4 regions of the Streptomyces sp. NPDC020965 genome follow, and region 2 is predicted to be linked to each of the others. Evidence: riboswitches for the same ligand, from Rfam matches in the RefSeq annotation. Region 2 holds a riboswitch; each other region holds the start of a gene.
The links. A riboswitch is a leader RNA that binds a small molecule or an ion and turns the genes downstream of it on or off. The one in region 2 is predicted to bind cyclic di-AMP.
Positions count from the first base shown of each region.

Region 1: it holds a riboswitch for cyclic di-AMP, as region 2 does, so the genes downstream of both, ACH4S7_RS15270 (transglycosylase SLT domain-containing protein) here and ACH4S7_RS22980 (M23 family metallopeptidase) in region 2, are expected to answer to the same signal.
Region 3: it holds a riboswitch for cyclic di-AMP, as region 2 does, so the genes downstream of both, ACH4S7_RS14665 (peptidoglycan DD-metalloendopeptidase family protein) here and ACH4S7_RS22980 (M23 family metallopeptidase) in region 2, are expected to answer to the same signal.
Region 4: it holds a riboswitch for cyclic di-AMP, as region 2 does, so the genes downstream of both, ACH4S7_RS28255 (transglycosylase family protein) here and ACH4S7_RS22980 (M23 family metallopeptidase) in region 2, are expected to answer to the same signal.

Region 1 is NZ_JBIRRE010000004.1:338,403-342,606, reverse strand. Features, by position in the region: gene ACH4S7_RS15280 (M28 family metallopeptidase) at 1-667, shown strand, start outside; gene ACH4S7_RS15275 (MarR family winged helix-turn-helix transcriptional regulator) at 795-1,325, shown strand; gene ACH4S7_RS15270 (transglycosylase SLT domain-containing protein) at 1,416-2,162, opposite strand; cyclic di-AMP (ydaO/yuaA leader) riboswitch at 2,167-2,353, opposite strand; gene ACH4S7_RS15265 (homoserine O-acetyltransferase) at 2,770-3,930, opposite strand; gene ACH4S7_RS15260 (bifunctional o-acetylhomoserine/o-acetylserine sulfhydrylase) at 3,927-4,204, opposite strand, start outside.
Region 2 is NZ_JBIRRE010000007.1:396,129-400,332, forward strand. Features, by position in the region: gene ACH4S7_RS22970 (HPr family phosphocarrier protein) at 1-249, shown strand, start outside; gene ACH4S7_RS22975 (GntR family transcriptional regulator) at 725-1,402, opposite strand; gene ACH4S7_RS22980 (M23 family metallopeptidase) at 1,742-2,527, opposite strand; cyclic di-AMP (ydaO/yuaA leader) riboswitch at 2,540-2,700, opposite strand; gene ACH4S7_RS22985 (M16 family metallopeptidase) at 2,915-4,204, opposite strand, start outside.
Region 3 is NZ_JBIRRE010000004.1:194,390-198,593, reverse strand. Features, by position in the region: gene ACH4S7_RS14680 (helix-turn-helix domain-containing protein) at 1-385, shown strand, start outside; gene ACH4S7_RS14675 (DUF6126 family protein) at 420-605, shown strand; gene ACH4S7_RS14670 (tyrosine-protein phosphatase) at 721-1,533, opposite strand; cyclic di-AMP (ydaO/yuaA leader) riboswitch at 2,068-2,227, shown strand; gene ACH4S7_RS14665 (peptidoglycan DD-metalloendopeptidase family protein) at 2,232-3,191, shown strand; gene ACH4S7_RS14660 (SGNH/GDSL hydrolase family protein) at 3,445-4,204, shown strand, end outside.
Region 4 is NZ_JBIRRE010000010.1:244,080-248,283, forward strand. Features, by position in the region: gene ACH4S7_RS28250 (transglycosylase family protein) at 20-1,180, shown strand; cyclic di-AMP (ydaO/yuaA leader) riboswitch at 1,440-1,615, shown strand; gene ACH4S7_RS28255 (transglycosylase family protein) at 1,618-2,343, shown strand; gene eno (phosphopyruvate hydratase) at 2,690-3,976, shown strand.

The sequences.
Region 1 (4,204 bases), on a different contig from region 2:
GTACTCCGTGCGGCTCTTCGCCGAGGGCGTGCCCACCTCCGAGACCGCCGCCGAGGCCGCCGTCCGCCGCTCGGTCGGCGGCGAGAACGACTCGCCCTCCCGGCAGCTCGCCCGCTTCGTCCGCGATGTGGCCGACAACGACGCCACCGGAATGCGGGTGCGGATCGTCCACCGCCGCGACCGCTATCTGCGCGGCGGCGACCACATCCCGTTCCTCGAACGCGGCTTCCCCGCGGCCCGTTTCACCGAGCCGGCCGAGGACTTCGCCCACCAGCACCAGGACGTCCGTACGGTGGACGGCAAGCAGTACGGGGACCTCCCCGAGTTCTGCGACTTCGATTACATTGCCCGGGTGGCCAAGGTCAACGCCGCCGCCCTGTGGACACTGGCACAGGCCCCCGGCACCCCCCGCGAGGTCGGCATCGTCACCAGCGGGCTGACCAACGCCACCGAACTGGTCTGGCAGCGTGGCCGGGAGAGCGATCTGGCTGGGTACGAGATCGTCTGGCGGGAGACCACCGACGCCGAATGGACCCATATCGTCCGGGTCGGGGACACCACCCGCCACACCGTGGACCTCTCCAAGGACAATGTCTTCTTCGGCTTACGGGCCGTGAACCGGGCCGGTCTCCGCAGCCCCGTCGCCTTCCCCGCGCCCCGGCGCTGACTCGGCCGCGCCCCCCCGGGGGGACCCCCGCGGCACGGGAATTCAGCCATGTGCCACGGGCCGACACGGCGGGAGAATCCGCCCGGACGGCGATGATCGGGCGGGGGCGACGCGGAGGACGTGACCTATGGCGAGCGACGGCGACCGCGATATCGAGATCGCGACCTGGGTCGGCGGTGCGACCGAGACCGACCGTGAGGGACTGGCGAGCGCGCTCGACGCGGAGCTGCGCGCCCTGGTCTCCCGGACCGTGCTCTTCCATCAGGCGGTCGCGGACCGGCTGAGGATGAGCGTTCTCGATCTGAGCTGTCTGGGCGCCCTGGTCCGGCGGGGGGCCATGAGCGCGGGCGAGCTGGCCGGCGAGAACGGCGTCACCACCGGCGCGATCACCGGTGTGGTCGACCGGCTGGAGGCGGGCGGCTATGTCCGGCGCGCGAAGGACCCGCTGGACCGCCGACGGGTCGTGGTCACTCTGCTGCCCCAGGCGGAGGACCGGATCGGCCCGCTCTTCGAGGGCCTCACCCGGTCGCTGGGGCGGCTCTGCGAGAAGTACGGCGAGGACGAACTCCGGACCGTCGTGGAGTTCCTCCGGGCCGCCGCCCCGGTCACCCGGGAGGAGACCTTGCGGCTCAGGGCCGCGGGCCGCACCGGGGCATGATGCACGGGTGCCGGCCGGGGGCGCTCCGAGGCGCACCCGACCGGCGTGTTCACTCCCGCGAGGGGTGCCGGGGTCGTCGGTGCCGGGGTGTCAGTAGGGACCGAAGACGTTGTCGATCGAGCCGTACCGGTCGGCCGCGTAGTTGCACGCGGCGGTGATGTTGGCGACCGGGTCGAAGCTGTCCAGCGAGGTGCCGGGCACGTGGTACGCCTCGAAGGTGGGGTCGATGACCTGGAGCAGGCCCTTGGACGGAGTGCCGGCCGCCGCGTTGGAGTCCCAGTTGTTGATCGCCTGCGGGTCGCCCGACGACTCGCGCATGATGTTCCGGTGGATCCCCTCGTAGCTGCCGGGGATGCCGTGCTCGGCCAGGACGGCCAGGGATTCCTTGATCCAGCCGTCGAGGTCGTCGGTGTAGGCGGCCTCCGGCGCACTCGCAGGGGCGGCTTCGGCCGCGGGCTCGGCGGCGGGTTCGGTAGCGGCGGCGGGTTCGGCGGCTTCCGTGGTGGCGTCCGCCTCGCTCGCGCCGGTGCTCTCCGGAGCCCAGCCGATGGCCAGCGTCAGCCCGGGGCGGAGCACCCCGGGATCGTCACCGAGCGCCTCGCGATTGGCCTCGTACAGCCACTGCCAGCCGCCGTCGATCCCGTGCTGCTCCGCGATCGACGCGAGGGTGTCACCGGCGACCACGGAGTGGGTCGCCGACGCCGTGGCCGGGGCCGCATGGGCGGTGGTGGCGCCCCAGACTGGCAGGGCGAGTACCGCACCTCCCACTCCCAGGGCCATGATCCTCTTGCCGAAAGAACTGTTTTTGGCGCGGCGGTGCTTACCGTGTGCAGGCATGGTGAATTCCTCTCCGTCGCCTGCGAGGTGAGCTGTCGGATTCGGACTGGAGATGTCCGGCCGCACCGCGATGGCGCGACTTAACCCCAAGCCGTTCGCTGATGGAACGGCGCTTACCTGGTTCCCCCGCTCCTGCCGTGGATGAGTGGGTTCGAGTGCTGGACGGTGGCAGGATTCGGCGGTCCGTCCAGATTTGAGGAGACCGTAGACGAGCGGTCCGTGCGGAACAAGGCGCGAATTTTGATACGCGTCGATTTGGATCAACGTCGAATCGTAGAACTCCGCACTTTCGCTGTTCGTCGAAATGCCCAACTAACTTTCAGGAAAGGGGGATGCGTCATCCGGGAATGATCGAAATGACGAGGAGGAGTGACTCCCGTCACGAATGCTCTTGTTATCCGATGGAAATGATCCGCCGGATGATTTCATGAATGAAATGGGGAATTGCCCGTAAGGGGGAGTTCACGACTTATGGGACCTTGTGCACCTTTTGGGTGGCGCGGGCCGCGCCGAAGCCCCGAGCCCTGAGCGCGGGGCCCCAGGCGCGGACCTGGGGCCGGGGCCGACGGGTGGCCCCCGGGGCCCCCGCCCACGGTCCGTCGCCGTACTACCCTCCGACCAGCTCCGCCACGAGCGCCGCGACCTGCTCCGTCTCGATGAGGAACCCGTCGTGCCCGTACGGGGACTCCACCACCCGCACCCGGTCGGCGCCGGGAATGCCCGCCGCGAGCCGCCGCTGCTGCGCCAGGGGATAGAGACGGTCGGAGTCGACCCCGGCCACCAGCGTCCGGGCGCCGACCCGACGCAACGCGGCCGTCGTGCCGCCCCGGCCCCGACCGATGTCATGGCCGTTCATCGCCTCGGTCAGCACCACATAGCTGCCCGCGTCGAAACGCCGCACCAGCTTGGCCGCATGGTGGTCGAGATAGGACTCCACCTGATAACGACCACCGCGCCACGGGTCCTCCGACCCCTGGGGTGCGCGCCGGAAGCGGGTGTCGAGTTCGGCCTCGCTGCGGTACGTCACATGGGCGAGCCGCCGGGCCAGCCCCAACCCCTCGTGCGGCCCCCGCCCGGGGCCGGCGTCGTGGTAGTCACCGCCGCGCCAGTTCGGATCCGTCCGGATGGCCCGGAGCTGTATCCCGGACCAGGCGATCTGCTCCGCGCTGGCGGCGGCGGTGCTGGCGAGCAGCAGCAGCGCGTCGACCCGCGCCGGGCTGCTCACCGCCCACTCCAGCGCCCGCATCCCGCCCATCGAGCCGCCGACCACCAGCGCCCAGCGCTCGATACCGAGCAGATCGGCGAGTGCGGCCTCGGCCGCCGTCTGGTCCCGGGTGGTCAGATAGGGGAAGGCGCCGCCCCACCGCTGTCCCTCGGTCCGGTACGAGGAGGGGCCGGTGGTGCCCTGGCAGCCGCCGAGCACATTGGGCGCGACCACGAACCAGCGGTCGGTGTCCAGCGCCCGGCCGGGGCCGATCAGCCCGTCCCACCAGCCGGGGGTGGGATGTCCGGGCCCCGGAGGACCGGTGACATGGCTGTCACCGGTCAGGGCGTGCAGGACGAGGACGGCGTTGGAGCCGTCCGCCGCCGGGCGCCCCCAGGTCTCGTACGCCATCCGTACGCCCGGGAGTTCGCCGCCCGCCTCCAGCGGCAGCGGTTCGCGCAGCTCGACCCACCGGCGCCCGCCCGCCGGGTCGCCCTCCTGCCACGCGCCGGTGGCGGGCGGCAGGAGGGCGGAGCGCCGGGCGGCTTCGGTCGGGGCGTTCAGGAGGCGCCCTTGGCCGCGCGGAAACCGGCGTCGAGATCGGCCTTGAGGTCGACGACGTTCTCGATGCCGACCGAGAGCCGGACCAGGCCGGGGGAGGTGCCGGTGGCGGCGAGCTGCTCGGGGTCGAGTTGGCTGTGCGTGGTGGAGGCCGGATGGATGATCAGGCTGCGGACGTCGCCGATGTTGGCCAGGTGGCTGAACAGCTCGACGCCGTCGACGAACCGCTTGCCCGCCTCCACCCCGTCCCGCAGCTCGAAGGCGAGGACGGCGCCCG
Region 2 (4,204 bases):
GAGGGCCTGCACGCCCGACCCGCTTCCATCTTCGTCCGTGCCGCGACGGCTTCCGGCGTGCCGGTCACGATCGCCAAGTCCGACGGCAACCCGGTCAACGCCGCCTCGATGCTGGCCGTGCTCGGCCTGGGCGCGCAGGGCGGCGAGGAGATCGTGCTCGCCTCCGACGCGGACGGTGCCGACGCCGCTCTGGACCGACTGGCCAAGCTGGTGGCCGAGGGCCTCAACGAGCTCCCCGAGACGGTCTGACCCACCGCCTCACCCCGGGTCGCCCGGAGCCGCGGAACCCCTGTGGGGAGACCGCGGCTCCGTCGTGTTCCCGGCACACCGCGGCTCCGTCGCGTTCCCGGCCGACCGCGGTGACGGACGGGCACCCCCGCCCGCGGTGACGGTCCCGCACCCGCGCCCGCGGAGACTTCCGACGCACCCGCCGTACGCACCCGATCCGGGGGCACACCGGGAGAACAGGGCGCGGCCGGTGCCCTCGACCGGGGTACCCGCACACCCGCCGACACCCCCGGGCGGACTCGCGCACCTTCGCACCCTCCCAAGGAATTCCGGGCGGGCCGCCACAATATCCCTCAGCGGAATCCGGGCGACGCGAATCGCATCACGGTCGCGCCCGCCCGCCCGTCCGCATTCTGTTGAATTCATCCCGCATTCACGATCGACCCACGAATACCCCCCGCCGAACGGCACACCGTCTTTGTATACGCCGTGACTGTTAATGGCGGGCACTCCTCGTGTTTACGGCATGTTGCGAAACCACCGCCGGGTCGGGAGTGCGCAACCGGTGCGCCCCCATCGTCCGCGCGGCGTGCGCCGCGCTCAGCGCCCGCGCCCGGTCCGCGTCCCCGCGCGCCACCGCGTCCACGATCGCGCCGCGCTCCGCCCAGGACTCAACGGACCCGGCCGACGGCTCCACGACGTACATCCAGGCGATCCGGTGCCGGAGCTGAGTGAGCAGTGCAGTCAGCCCGGGGCTGCCGGAGGCATGTGCGAGGGTCTCCTGGAACCAGCCGCCGAACGCCCGTAGGTCCTCCCCCTGGCCTCGCCGCGCCCGGTCCTGGGCCAGCCGCACCAAGCCCCGCAGCACCTTCAGATGAGCCTCGGTCCGACGCACGGCGGCCCGCGCCGCCCCCAGCGGCTCCAGCAGGGCACGGACCTCCAGCAGGTCGACGGCGTCCTGCTCGGTGGGTTCGGCGACGCAGGCGCCGGCGTGCCTCCGGGTGACGACGAAGCCCTCCGCCTCCAGGGTCCGCAGGGCCTCGCGCACGGGAACCCGGGAGACTCCGTAGCGCCGCGCCAGTTGCTCCTCGGCGAGCCGCTCGCCGCGTCGGAACACACCGGAGACGATGTCGTCGCGGATCGCCGTACTCACCGACTGCGCGGGAATGCGCATGACCGAACCTCCGCTGTAATCCGCGTGAAACGCCGTCACTGGAAACGCATTCGGCGACTCTATGCCAACGGTCGGCGTTTGCCGATAGGGACGGTCACCCATAGCCCCACAGACTCATAGACCCATAGCCCCATAGACAGGGAAGTCCTCTTCCGGCCATGGATACATTCCGGTCGACCTGATCCGACTGATCCGATAAACCTGGCGACCCCGCAGACCCGACAAACCCAACGAACCCAACGAAAGGCCGAGGACCCCGGCGCGGAGCTGCCAGGGTCCTCGGTACGGAGCGGGCGGTGTCGCGCGGGGGCGCGCGGCGGCCGGTGCAGGGCGCGGGTGTCAGACCTTCACGCCGTGGGCGCGCAGATAGGAGACCGGATTGATGTCCGTCCCGTACTCGGCGCCGGTACGGGCCTCGAAGTGCAGATGCGGTCCGGTGGAGTTGCCCGTCGAGCCCGCGAGGCCGATCCGCTCGCCCGGCATGACGCTCTGCCCGACGGCGACGGTGACCGCCGACAGGTGCCCGTACTGCGTGTACGAGCCGTCCTGCATCCGCAGCACGACGTTCTGGCCGTACGCGCCGCCCCAGCCGGCCTCCACGACGGTGCCCGCGCCGACGGCCATCACGGTGGTGCCGGAGGAGGCGTGGAAATCGATGCCGGAGTGGCTACCGGAGGACCAGAGCGAGCCACCGGTGCCGTAGTCGGTGGAGACGCCGGAGCCCGCGACCGGGAGCCGGTAGGCGAGCCGCTCGCGCTCGGCGGCGCGCGCTGCGCGCTCCTTGGCCTCGCGGATCTCCTGGGCGCGGGCCTCGGCCTTGCGCTGGGCCTCGTCCGCGATCCGCTTCGCCCGCGCGACGGCGTCGGCGGCCTCCTGCTTCTGGGCGGCGGCCTGGTCGGCGACCTCGGCGGCGAGGGTCTCCGCGGTGAGGATCTCCTCGGTCAGGATCTGCGTCATCCCGGTGTCCTCGACCCCGGTGGTGCCGGTCTCGGCGGCGAACGCGGGGGACGCGAGGGTTCCGACGACGCCGGTGGTGGCGAGGGTGCAGACACCGGCGATGCTCGCGCTCTTGCGCGTCATACGGCCCGGGGCACGGTGTTTCCCGGTGGAACGGGCGAACGCCATGAAGAGGCTGTTCCTTTCCTTCCTTCTCGCCTACCGGGTTAGCTGACGGGTTCGGAGCAGGAAGGTCTCCTACGGGCCCCTCCGCGTGGTGCGAAGGTGTCCGATTCACCCCAGAGGGACTGGGTCCCCGGTTCCCCGGGCTCACGCCCGTGGGGATTCGGCGATGGCTGTCCGTGCCGCGGTTGCGGCGTACGACCGGCGAACAGCCGCACTGACGCTAAGCGGCACGACTTTCGATCACCAAACACCGGGCCGGTTTTGTTGGACATGCCACAGGCCAGACGGTCAACTAACACCCAAAACGGTCATATGACAGAACCCCGACACCGTCAGGTGCCGGGGTTCCACAGTCCCGTGCCGCCGCGGCGCCAGCGGGGGCGGCGTCAGTCAGCCTGTGACGACCGTCACTTCGCCGATCCCGAGGGCCCTGACCGGCTCCGCGATCTGCGCCGCGTCACCCACCAGCACCGTCACCAACCGGTCCTGCGGGAAGGCGTTGACGACCGCGGCCGTCGCCTCCACGGTGCCCGTCTCGGCCAACCGCTGGTACAGCAGCGCCTGGTAGTCGTCCGGGAGGTGCTGTTCGACCTGGTCGGCCAGCGTGCCCGCGACGGAGGCCGCCGTCTCGTACTTCAGCGGGGCCACCCCCACCAGATTCTGCACGGCGACATCGCGCTCGGGGTCGGTGAGCCCCTCGGCCGCCAGCGTGCGCAGCACCTTCCACAGGTCCTCCAGCGCCGGACCGGTGTTGGGCGTGTCCACCGAACCGCTGATGCCGAGCAGCGCGGCGCCCGACCCGTCGGGCGCGGAACGCAGCACCTGCCCGAAGGCCCGTACGCCGTAGGTGTAGCCCTTCTCCTCCCGCAGCACCCGGTCCAGCCGGGAGGTGAGGGTGCCGCCGAGGCAGTAGGTGCCGAGCACCTGGGCCGCCCACACCCGGTCGTGCCGGTCCGGCCCGATCCGGCCGATCAGCAGCGTGGTCTGCACCGCGCCCGGCCGGTCCACGATGATCACGCGGCCCGTGTCGTCGCCGGTGATCGGCGGTACGGGGCGGGGCGCGGCGGTGTCGCCCGTCCAGGCCCCGAGGGTGTCCGCGAGGACGGCGTCGAGGTCGACCCCGGTGAGATCGCCGACGATCACCGCCGTGGCGGTGGCGGGCCGCACATGGGCGTCGAAGAACGCCCGTACGGCCTTGGAGTCGATCCGGGAGACCGTCTCCTCGGTGCCCTGCCGGGGACGGGAGATCCGCAGCGAGGACGGGAAGAGGTGCTTGTACAGCTCCATGCCCGCGCGGCGGCCGGGGTTGGCCAGCTCGTGGGGGATCTCGTCCAGCCGGTTGCGCACCAGCCGCTCGATCTCGGTGTCGAGGAAGGCGGGCGCGCGCAGCGCCTCGGCGAGCAGCCCCAGCGCCTTGGGCAGCCGGGAGACCGGCACCTCAAGCGAGACCCGCACACCGGGGTGGTCCGCGTGCGAGTCGAGGGTGGCGCCACAGCGCTCCAGCTCGGCCGCGAACTCCTCGGCCGAGCGCTGGTCGGTGCCCTCGGACAGGGCCCGCGACATGATCGTGGCGATTCCGTCGACACCGTCGGGCTCGGCTTCGAGGGGCGCGGCGAGGGAGATCTCGACCGCCACGACCTGCTGGCCGGGACGGTGGCAGCGCAGTACGGTCAGGCCGTT
Region 3 (4,204 bases), on a different contig from region 2:
AATCGGCGAGCTGCTCGGCGAGGTGTCGGCGGAGCGCGACCCGATCGTCCGGGCCGGCCGCCGGGAGCCCGCGGCAGCCGACGGCTGGACGTATCACCAGGTGGGCGCCCCTGGCCGGGCCATGCAGGCGCTCCGGCTCGTCGTCCCTTACGGCGCGCAGGGCGATCTGGTACGGGTCCATCCCGGCGAGGAGTGGATCCATGTCCTCGACGGCCGGGTGCGGCTCACCCTCGGCGAGGCCGTGCACGAACTCGGCCCCGGGGACAGCGCGCACTTCGACTCGCTCACCCCCCACCGCATCGCGGCCGCCACCCGCGACGGCGCCGAGATGCTCTTCGTCCACACCCTGCTCCAGAGCCCCGACCTCCATCCGCACCACAGCTGACGCCGGTCCGCCGGTACGAGAAGAGAGGCCCGCCATGTCCGAGAGCCCCGCACCCCAGAACCCCGCCGCGCCCGAGAGCCCCGCGGTCTCCTCGAAGGCCGCCGCCAAAGAGGAGGGGAAGTTCCCCCGGGGTCTGGTGATCCGCCTCTTCGCCTACCTGATCGCGGGCCATGTGTTCGCCGGGTTCCTCTATCTCCTCTTCGAGATGGGCGCCAAGTAACCCAGGGTCGACCGGCGCCCACCCGTCGCGAGCCTCCCGTGGAATTCGCGAACCCTCCGTGAATTCGCGAACCTCCGTGAATTCGCGAACCCTCCGTGAAGGGGGACGGACGCGGTCACGCCCCGTCGAGCAGTCGCTCCCGCAGCCGCGCCCGGGTCTCGGGGGAGACCCCCAGCCCGTCCGTCAGATAGCGCTCGGTGGTGCCCCAGGTCTGCTCGATCGCATCGAAGGCGGCGTTCAGATAAGCGGCGCGCGCGTCGAAGAGCGGGTTCAGCAGCTCCATCACCTCCGCCGACATCCCGGCCGGCGAGTTGTCCCGGCGACGCACCAGATAACGCCGGTGCGGCTCGTTGGACTTGAGGTAGTCCGCCTCGATCGCCTCCCGCTCCACCCCGACCGCGAGCAGGGACACCGCTATCGAGAGCCCGGCGCGGTCCTTGCCCGCCGCGCAGTGCATGAGTGCCGGGACGCTGTCCTCGGCGAGCGCGTGCAGCACCCGGCTGTGCTCCCCGGTGCGCCCGGTGATCATCGTCCGGTACGACTCCGCCATCCGGTCCGCCGCCCTGCCGTCCGCCAGGATCGACCGGAGCTGGTCGAGATCGCCCTCGCGCACCATCAGCCAGAAGTCGGCGCCGTCGGCCGGGTCGCTGAGGGGCAGATTCAGATTCCGCACCCCGGGCAGGTCGATATCGGGACCCTCCAGCCGCATATCGGCCGAGTTCCGGAAGTCGAAGACCGTGCGCAGCCCCAGTGTGGCGAGGAACGCGGCATCGCTCGCGGTCGCGTTGGCGAGGTGACCGCTGCGGTAGAGGGCTCCGTACCGCACCTGCCGGCCGTCCACGGTCGGCAGTCCGCCCACGTCTCGGAAGTTGCGAACCCCGGTCAGCTCGGGTTCGGTCGACGGGACCCGCGGCAGCTGCTGTGTCACAAAGGCTCCTGGAGGTCACTGCCGGCGCGGCTCGCCGACGATGGCGTGTTCCCGACGATACGACACCGCCGTGCCCGGTCCCCGGCCTGTGCGGTCACCCGGTCCTCGGCACGGGTCGGCCAGCGGCCAGCGGCTACCGGGCGGGGGCGGCGGCGCCGGGCCACCCGCGGGGTCGGCACCTCATCCGGCCGGGGGTACCGGACCCCCGGATCCCTCACCCCGCCGCCACTAAGAGCCACATTCTGCACTTCTGACCGAATTGGTCGTTTAAGGGTAACGTGCCCCATCTATAGGGGAGATGGGGCCTCGCTCGTGAGCAGGATCATATTCGTGACGTTCCGTGCCGCCGGACGCGCGGCCGATATCGACGCGGGGTGGGTAGTTGGCCTTTCCGGTTCCACGGAGGGTGACCGGAAATTCCGGTCCGCCGGTGAATCGATCTTGACAGTGAAAGCGGAGTGGCTTGTTCAGGTCTGTGGCGCTCGTCTACGGTCACGGCAATCCGGGCGGACCGCCTCATCCTGCCGCCGACCGGAACCCCATTCGCATATCCACGCATGGCAGGAGCGGGGGACCCAGTCAGTACGCCGATCCGGGCATCCGGACGGCTTGGGGTGAAGTCGCGCAGTCGCGCGGCCGGGCATCTCCAGCCCGAACCCGACAGCTCACCTCGCAGGCGTCGGAGAGGAAGCAACGCCATGCCCGGAAAGGGTAAGCACCGCCGTACCAGGACCAGCCCCCTCACCCGCGGATTCGTCGCCGCGGGTACCGGTGGCGCCGCCATCGCCCTGCCACTGCTGGGCGCGGCCGGCGCCCACGCGGCGGAGCGGCCGGCCTCCGCCACCGCGCAGGTGACCAAGGCCCCCGCCGCCGCCCCGGTGGCGGAGAAGGCGGCGGAGAAGTCCGCAGCCGTCTACCGGGTGGTCGCCGGTGACCATCTGTCCAAGATCGCCGACGAGCAGCGGGTCGACGGTGGCTGGCAGCGGCTCTACGAGGACAACCGCAAGGTCGTCGGCGGGGACCCCGCGCTGATCCACCCGGGCGTCGAACTCGCCATCGCCAAGGCGACCGGCGGTGCGGTGCCGTCGCAGCGGACGGAGGCCACCCCGGAGCCCGCGTCCCGGTCCGCCGCCCCGGCGACTCCGGAGGTCGAGCCCGCCCCGGCCGCGGCGGCCCCCGCCGAGAGCGACGGCGCGAGCCAGACCGCGTCGGACACCGCGGAGACACCGGCCGCCCCCGCCGCCGCCGGTTCCGGTTACACCACCCCGCTCGAATCCGGTGGTGTCACCACCTCCTACCGCGCCTCCGGCGCCATGTGGTCCAGCGGCTACCACACCGGTGTCGACTTCGCGGCGGCCACCGGCACCACCGTCCGGTCCGTCGGCCCGGGCAGTGTCGTCTCCGCGGGCTGGAGCGGTTCCTACGGCAACGAGGTCGTCATCCAGCACACCGACGGCACCTACTCCCAGTACGCCCACCTCTCCTCCCTCGCCGTGTCGGCCGGGCAGAGCGTGACCGGCGGACAGCAGATCGGCCTCTCCGGCTCCACCGGCAACTCCAGCGGCCCGCACCTGCACTTCGAGATCCGCACCGGTCCCGACTACGGCTCGGACATCGACCCGGTGGCGTACCTGCGCCAGCACGGTGTCTCCCTCTGAACCGACGGCATCACCGCTGCCCCCCAGCGGAGGGCACCGGATGAACGGTCCGCGTCACACCTGACCCCGCGCGAGCCCGCCAGCCCCGCCCGTATCGGGTGAATCCCCGAATCCCCGTGTGCCGCCCCGGTGGTACGCGGGGATTCTGGCGTATTCCCACCCACCGGAATCGGACCCGGTGGTAAAGATCACCCCCCGTCAACCCCTCCTTACGGTCGCGTAGGTCACATCCGCGAGGTCAGGATGAGTTCTCGTGGCACAAGACGTGAGAACTTCGAGAGCAGGGACGCCCGGCGGAATCGGGTCGTACGCGGCGATCGGTGACAGCTTCACCGAAGGCGTCGGCGACCCCGGCCCCGCCGGGACGTACCTGGGCTGGGCGGACCGTTTCGCGGTCCTGCTCGCCGACCGCGCGCCGGAACACCCCTTCCGCTACGCCAATCTGGCGGTACGGGGCCGACTGCTCGACCAGATCGTCGCGGAGCAGGTGCCGAGGGCCCGGGAACTCGCCCCTGACCTGGTGACGTTCTGCGCCGGGGGCAACGACATCATTCGACCGGGCAGCGACCCCGACGCCGTGGCCGAGCGCTTCGAGCGGGCGGTGGCCGATCTGACCAACGCCGTCGGCACGGTCATGGTGACCACCGGATTCGACACCCGAGGCGTCCCGGTCCTGCGCCACCTGCGCGGCAGGATAGCCACGTACAGCGCACATGTGCGGTCCATCGCCGACCGGTACGACTGCCCCGTACTCGACCTGTGGTCGCTCAGATCGGTCCAGGACCGCCGGGCCTGGGACCGCGACCGGCTGCATCTCTCCCCGGAGGGGCACACCCGGGTCGCGCTCCGTGCCGCGCAGGTGCTGGGGATCGACGTGCCGGCCGACCCGGATCAGCCCTGGCCCCCGCTACCGCCGCGCGGCACCCTTGAGGTGCGGCGCGACGACATCCACTGGGCGCGTGAGCATCTGGTGCCCTGGTTCGGGCGCCGGCTGCGCGGCCAGAGCTCCGGTG
Region 4 (4,204 bases), on a different contig from region 2:
TCTGGCGAAAGGCAACCGAATGCGCTCCGGGAATGGTCGGCATCGCCGACCCCGTCAAGCTCCGGCCATCGTCGTCGCCGCGGGGGTGACGGGATCGGCCATCGCGATCCCCCTCCTCGGTGCCGGCTCCGCCTCCGCCGCCGAGCCCGCCGCCTGGGACCGGGTGGCGGAGTGTGAGAGCGGTGGCCTCTGGAGTGCCGACACCGGCAACGGCTACTACGGCGGACTCCAGCTCTCGCAGCGGGTCTGGGAGGAGTTCGGCGGTACGGAGTACGCCTCCCGCGCCGACCTCGCGAGCCGTTCGCAGCAGATAGCCGTCGCGGAGAAGGTCCTCGCCGCGCAGGGCGAGAAGGCGTGGGCGTCGTGCGCGGGCATCGCCGGGCTCACGGACAGAGCCACCGGCACGGAGAAGGGCACCGGGAAGAGCACGGGCACGGGCACCGGCAAGGCCACGGACAAGAGCACGGGCACGGGCACGGACAAGAGCACCGGTACGGACAAGGGCGCCGCCACGGGCCGGTCCGAGACGGACGGGACGAGCGGTGGCGCCTCCGCGACGCCCTCCGCCCCGGGCCAGAAGGGCGGGGCGACGACGACGCCGAAGCCCGCCACCGGGTCGACCACCCCGGGCGCCGGCCCGACCCAGGGCGTCGGCAGCGGCGCCGACCGCGCCGCCGCCGCGACGGCCGGTGCCGGAAAGCACCGGGGCGAGCCCGCCGATGAGCCGACCAAGAAGCCTGAGGGCACGACCGGCGCTGCGGATTCCGCGGATTCTGCGGGCGTGCCCGGGTCGAGCACCCCGCCTCCGGCCACCGAGGCCGCCGAGCCGGGCGGCACCGCATCCGGCACCCCGTCGCCCGCCAACGAGGCCGCCGAGCGGCGGGCGGCCGATCCCGGCCATGCCTCCCGCGGTGCCGGCGCGGCCCGTGACGGCGCCGTGGGCGCCACGGTGCCCGGCGACAAGAAGGTGGAGGTCGTCAAGGGCACGGCCGGTGGCGCGGGCGCCTCACCCACCTCGTACACCGTCCAGCCCGGTGACAGCCTCTGGGCCATCGCGGAGGAGCGGAAGCTCGACGGCGGTTGGAACGCGCTGTACGAGAAGAACCGGACCGCCGTCGGCTCCGACCCCGACCTCATCCACCCCGGTCAGAGCCTCGATCTCGACGCAAAACAGGGGTAGTTAGTCCTCCTTTGTCCAATTTTGCGGAAGTGAGACAAGGGTCTCTTTGCCGAAATGGACTCGACGGCTCCGCTGGAACTGGTCATTCCGCGCTCGACCTGCGGAAATGTGCGTTCTCGGTCGAGCGGGATGGGCGATTTCTCCCCGATGTTCATCTTTGAACATCGGGGAGAACTGTGGCTACGGTCTGAACCGCTCGCCACCGCGGGCACCATCGACCGTCACGCCGAATCCTGCCGTCGGTCGGGGGGAGTACTCGACGCTCAGTGCGCCGAAGGCAGGAGCGGGGGACCCAAGGTAAGCGCCGGACCCGGCCGTTGAGGATGACGGTGGGCCACCCGGCTAGGGGTGAAGCCGCGCGCTAGGACGCGCGGCCGGGCAACTCACTTGGCCCGAACCCGACAGCTCACCTCGTAGGCGTCGGTGAGGAGACCACCATGCTGTTTTCCGGCAAGGGCAAGCACCGCCGCCCCTCCAAGGCCACCCGTATCGCCACGCTCGCCGGTGTCACCGGTGCCGCCGTCGCCGCCCCGCTGATGGGCGCCACCTCGGCCTCCGCCGCGACCGCCAGCGAGTGGGACGCCGTCGCCCAGTGCGAGTCCGGCGGCAACTGGTCGATCAACACCGGCAACGGTTACTACGGCGGCCTCCAGTTCTCGGCCTCCACCTGGGCCGGCTACGGCGGCACCGCGTACGCCTCCACCGCCGACAAGGCGTCGAAGTCGCAGCAGATCCGGATCGCCGAGAAGGTCCTCGACGGTCAGGGCAAGGGCGCCTGGCCGAACTGTGGTGTGAACCTCTCCCAGGCCACCTACGGCGGCGGCTCGACCGAGCAGCAGCCGCAGCAGCAGAGCCAGCAGAAGTCGCAGCCGAAGGCCGAGCAGAAGTCCGAGCGTCAGGCGCAGCCGCAGCAGAAGCGCGCCGAGGCCCCGACCACCCGCTCCGAGCGCTCCGCCGCCCCCGCCCCGTCCGCGGCCCCGGCTCCGGCCAAGGGCTTCCAGAAGGGCGACGGCGAGTACCAGGTGAAGGCCGGCGACACCCTCAGCACGATCGCCACCGCCGAGAAGGTGGGCGGCGGCTGGGCCAAGCTGTTCGAGCTGAACAAGGACATCGTCGACGACGCCGATGTGATCTACCCGGGTCAGCAGCTCCACCTCGGCTGACCCCACGGCCCCCCGGGGCCGACACCCGAGACAGGTCTCGGGGCCGCTCCGGAACGACACCCGGAGCGGGCCCCGGGCCCCTCGGGGCCGAATGGGCCACCCCGGTCCGGCGCGCTTCCCCCGTACGCGCCGGACCGGGGTTTCTCTCTGTCTCCCGGCCGGGCGGACGCCCGCCCGACTCCTACCGACCGGTAGACATCGTTCTTTTTGTCCCCCGCCGCGGCCGTTCACGGCGTTTTTCGTCCCAGCGGGCGGGCAACCGGCCGGTCGGTGCCCCACCGCCGGTTAGGCTCGTGGCGCAAGGCCAAAGAGACCCTGCACTCCAAGCGTCACATCCCAGAAGGAGATGCTAGTGCCGTCCATCGACGTCGTCGTAGCCCGGGAAATCCTGGACTCCCGAGGCAACCCCACGGTCGAGGTCGAGGTTGGCCTCGACGACGGCAGCACGGGTCGTGCTGCAGTTCCGTCCGGCGCCTCCACCGGTGCGTTCGAAGCCCTTGAGCTCCGCGACGGTGACCCGAACCGCTACCAGGGCAAGGGCGTCGAGAAGGCCGTCCTCGCCGTCATCGAGCAGATCGGCCCGGAGCTCGTCGGCTATGACGCCACCGAGCAGCGGCTGATCGACCAGGCGATGTTCGACCTGGACGCCACCCCGGACAAGTCCTCGCTCGGCGCCAACGCCATCCTCGGCGTCTCCCTCGCCGTGGCGCACGCCGCGTCCGAGGCGTCCGACCTGCCGCTCTTCCGCTACCTGGGCGGCCCGAACGCGCACCTGCTGCCCGTTCCGATGATGAACATCCTGAACGGCGGCTCGCACGCCGACTCCAACGTGGACATCCAGGAGTTCATGATCGCGCCCATCGGCGCCGAATCCTTCTCCGAGGCGCTGCGCTGGGGCACCGAGGTCTACCACACCCTCAAGAAGGTGCTGAAGCAGAAGGGCCTCTCCACCGGCCTCGGCGACGAGGGCGGCTTCGCGCCGAACCTCGACTCCAACCGCGCCGCGCTCGACCTGATCCTTGAGGCCATCAAGGAGGCCGGTTACGTCCCCGGCAAGGACATCGCGCTCGCGCTCGACGTCGCCGCCTCCGAGTTCTACAAGGACGGCTCGTACAACTTCGAGGGCAAGTCCCTCTCCGCCGCCGAGCTGACCGAGTACTACGAGGAGCTGGTCGCGGCCTACCCGCTGGTCTCCATCGAGGACCCGCTCTTCGAGGACGACTGGGCCGGCTGGAAGGTCCTCACCGACAAGCTGGGCGCCAAGGTCCAGATCGTCGGCGACGACCTCTTCGTCACCAACCCGGAGCGCCTGGCCCGCGGCATCGACGAGGGCTCGGCCAACGCCCTGCTCGTCAAGGTCAACCAGATCGGTTCGCTGACCGAGACCCTCGACGCGGTCGAGCTGGCCCAGCGCAGCGGCTTCAAGTGCATGATGTCCCACCGCTCCGGTGAGACCGAGGACGTCACCATCGCGGACCTCGCCGTCGCCACCAACTGCGGTCAGATCAAGACCGGCGCCCCGGCGCGCTCGGAGCGCGTCGCCAAGTACAACCAGCTGCTGCGCATCGAGGAGATCCTCGACGACGCCGCGGTGTACGCCGGGCGCAGCGCGTTCCCCCGCTTCAAGGGCTGATCCGCACGGGTTGATCCGCGAGCGCTGATCCGCAAGGGCTGATCCACCGGGGTTGATCCGCAAGGGTTGATCCACAGGGCCGGACCCGCACGGACCGATCGCCGGGTCCTCCCGGCCGGCCGGTCTCCCACGGCGGTCGAGCGACGCACCTCCCGACGGTTGATCAAGGTCAGCCGCCGGGGGGTGCGCAGCCAGTCGTCCGGACGTCCTCGGCCACGGTCCCGTACC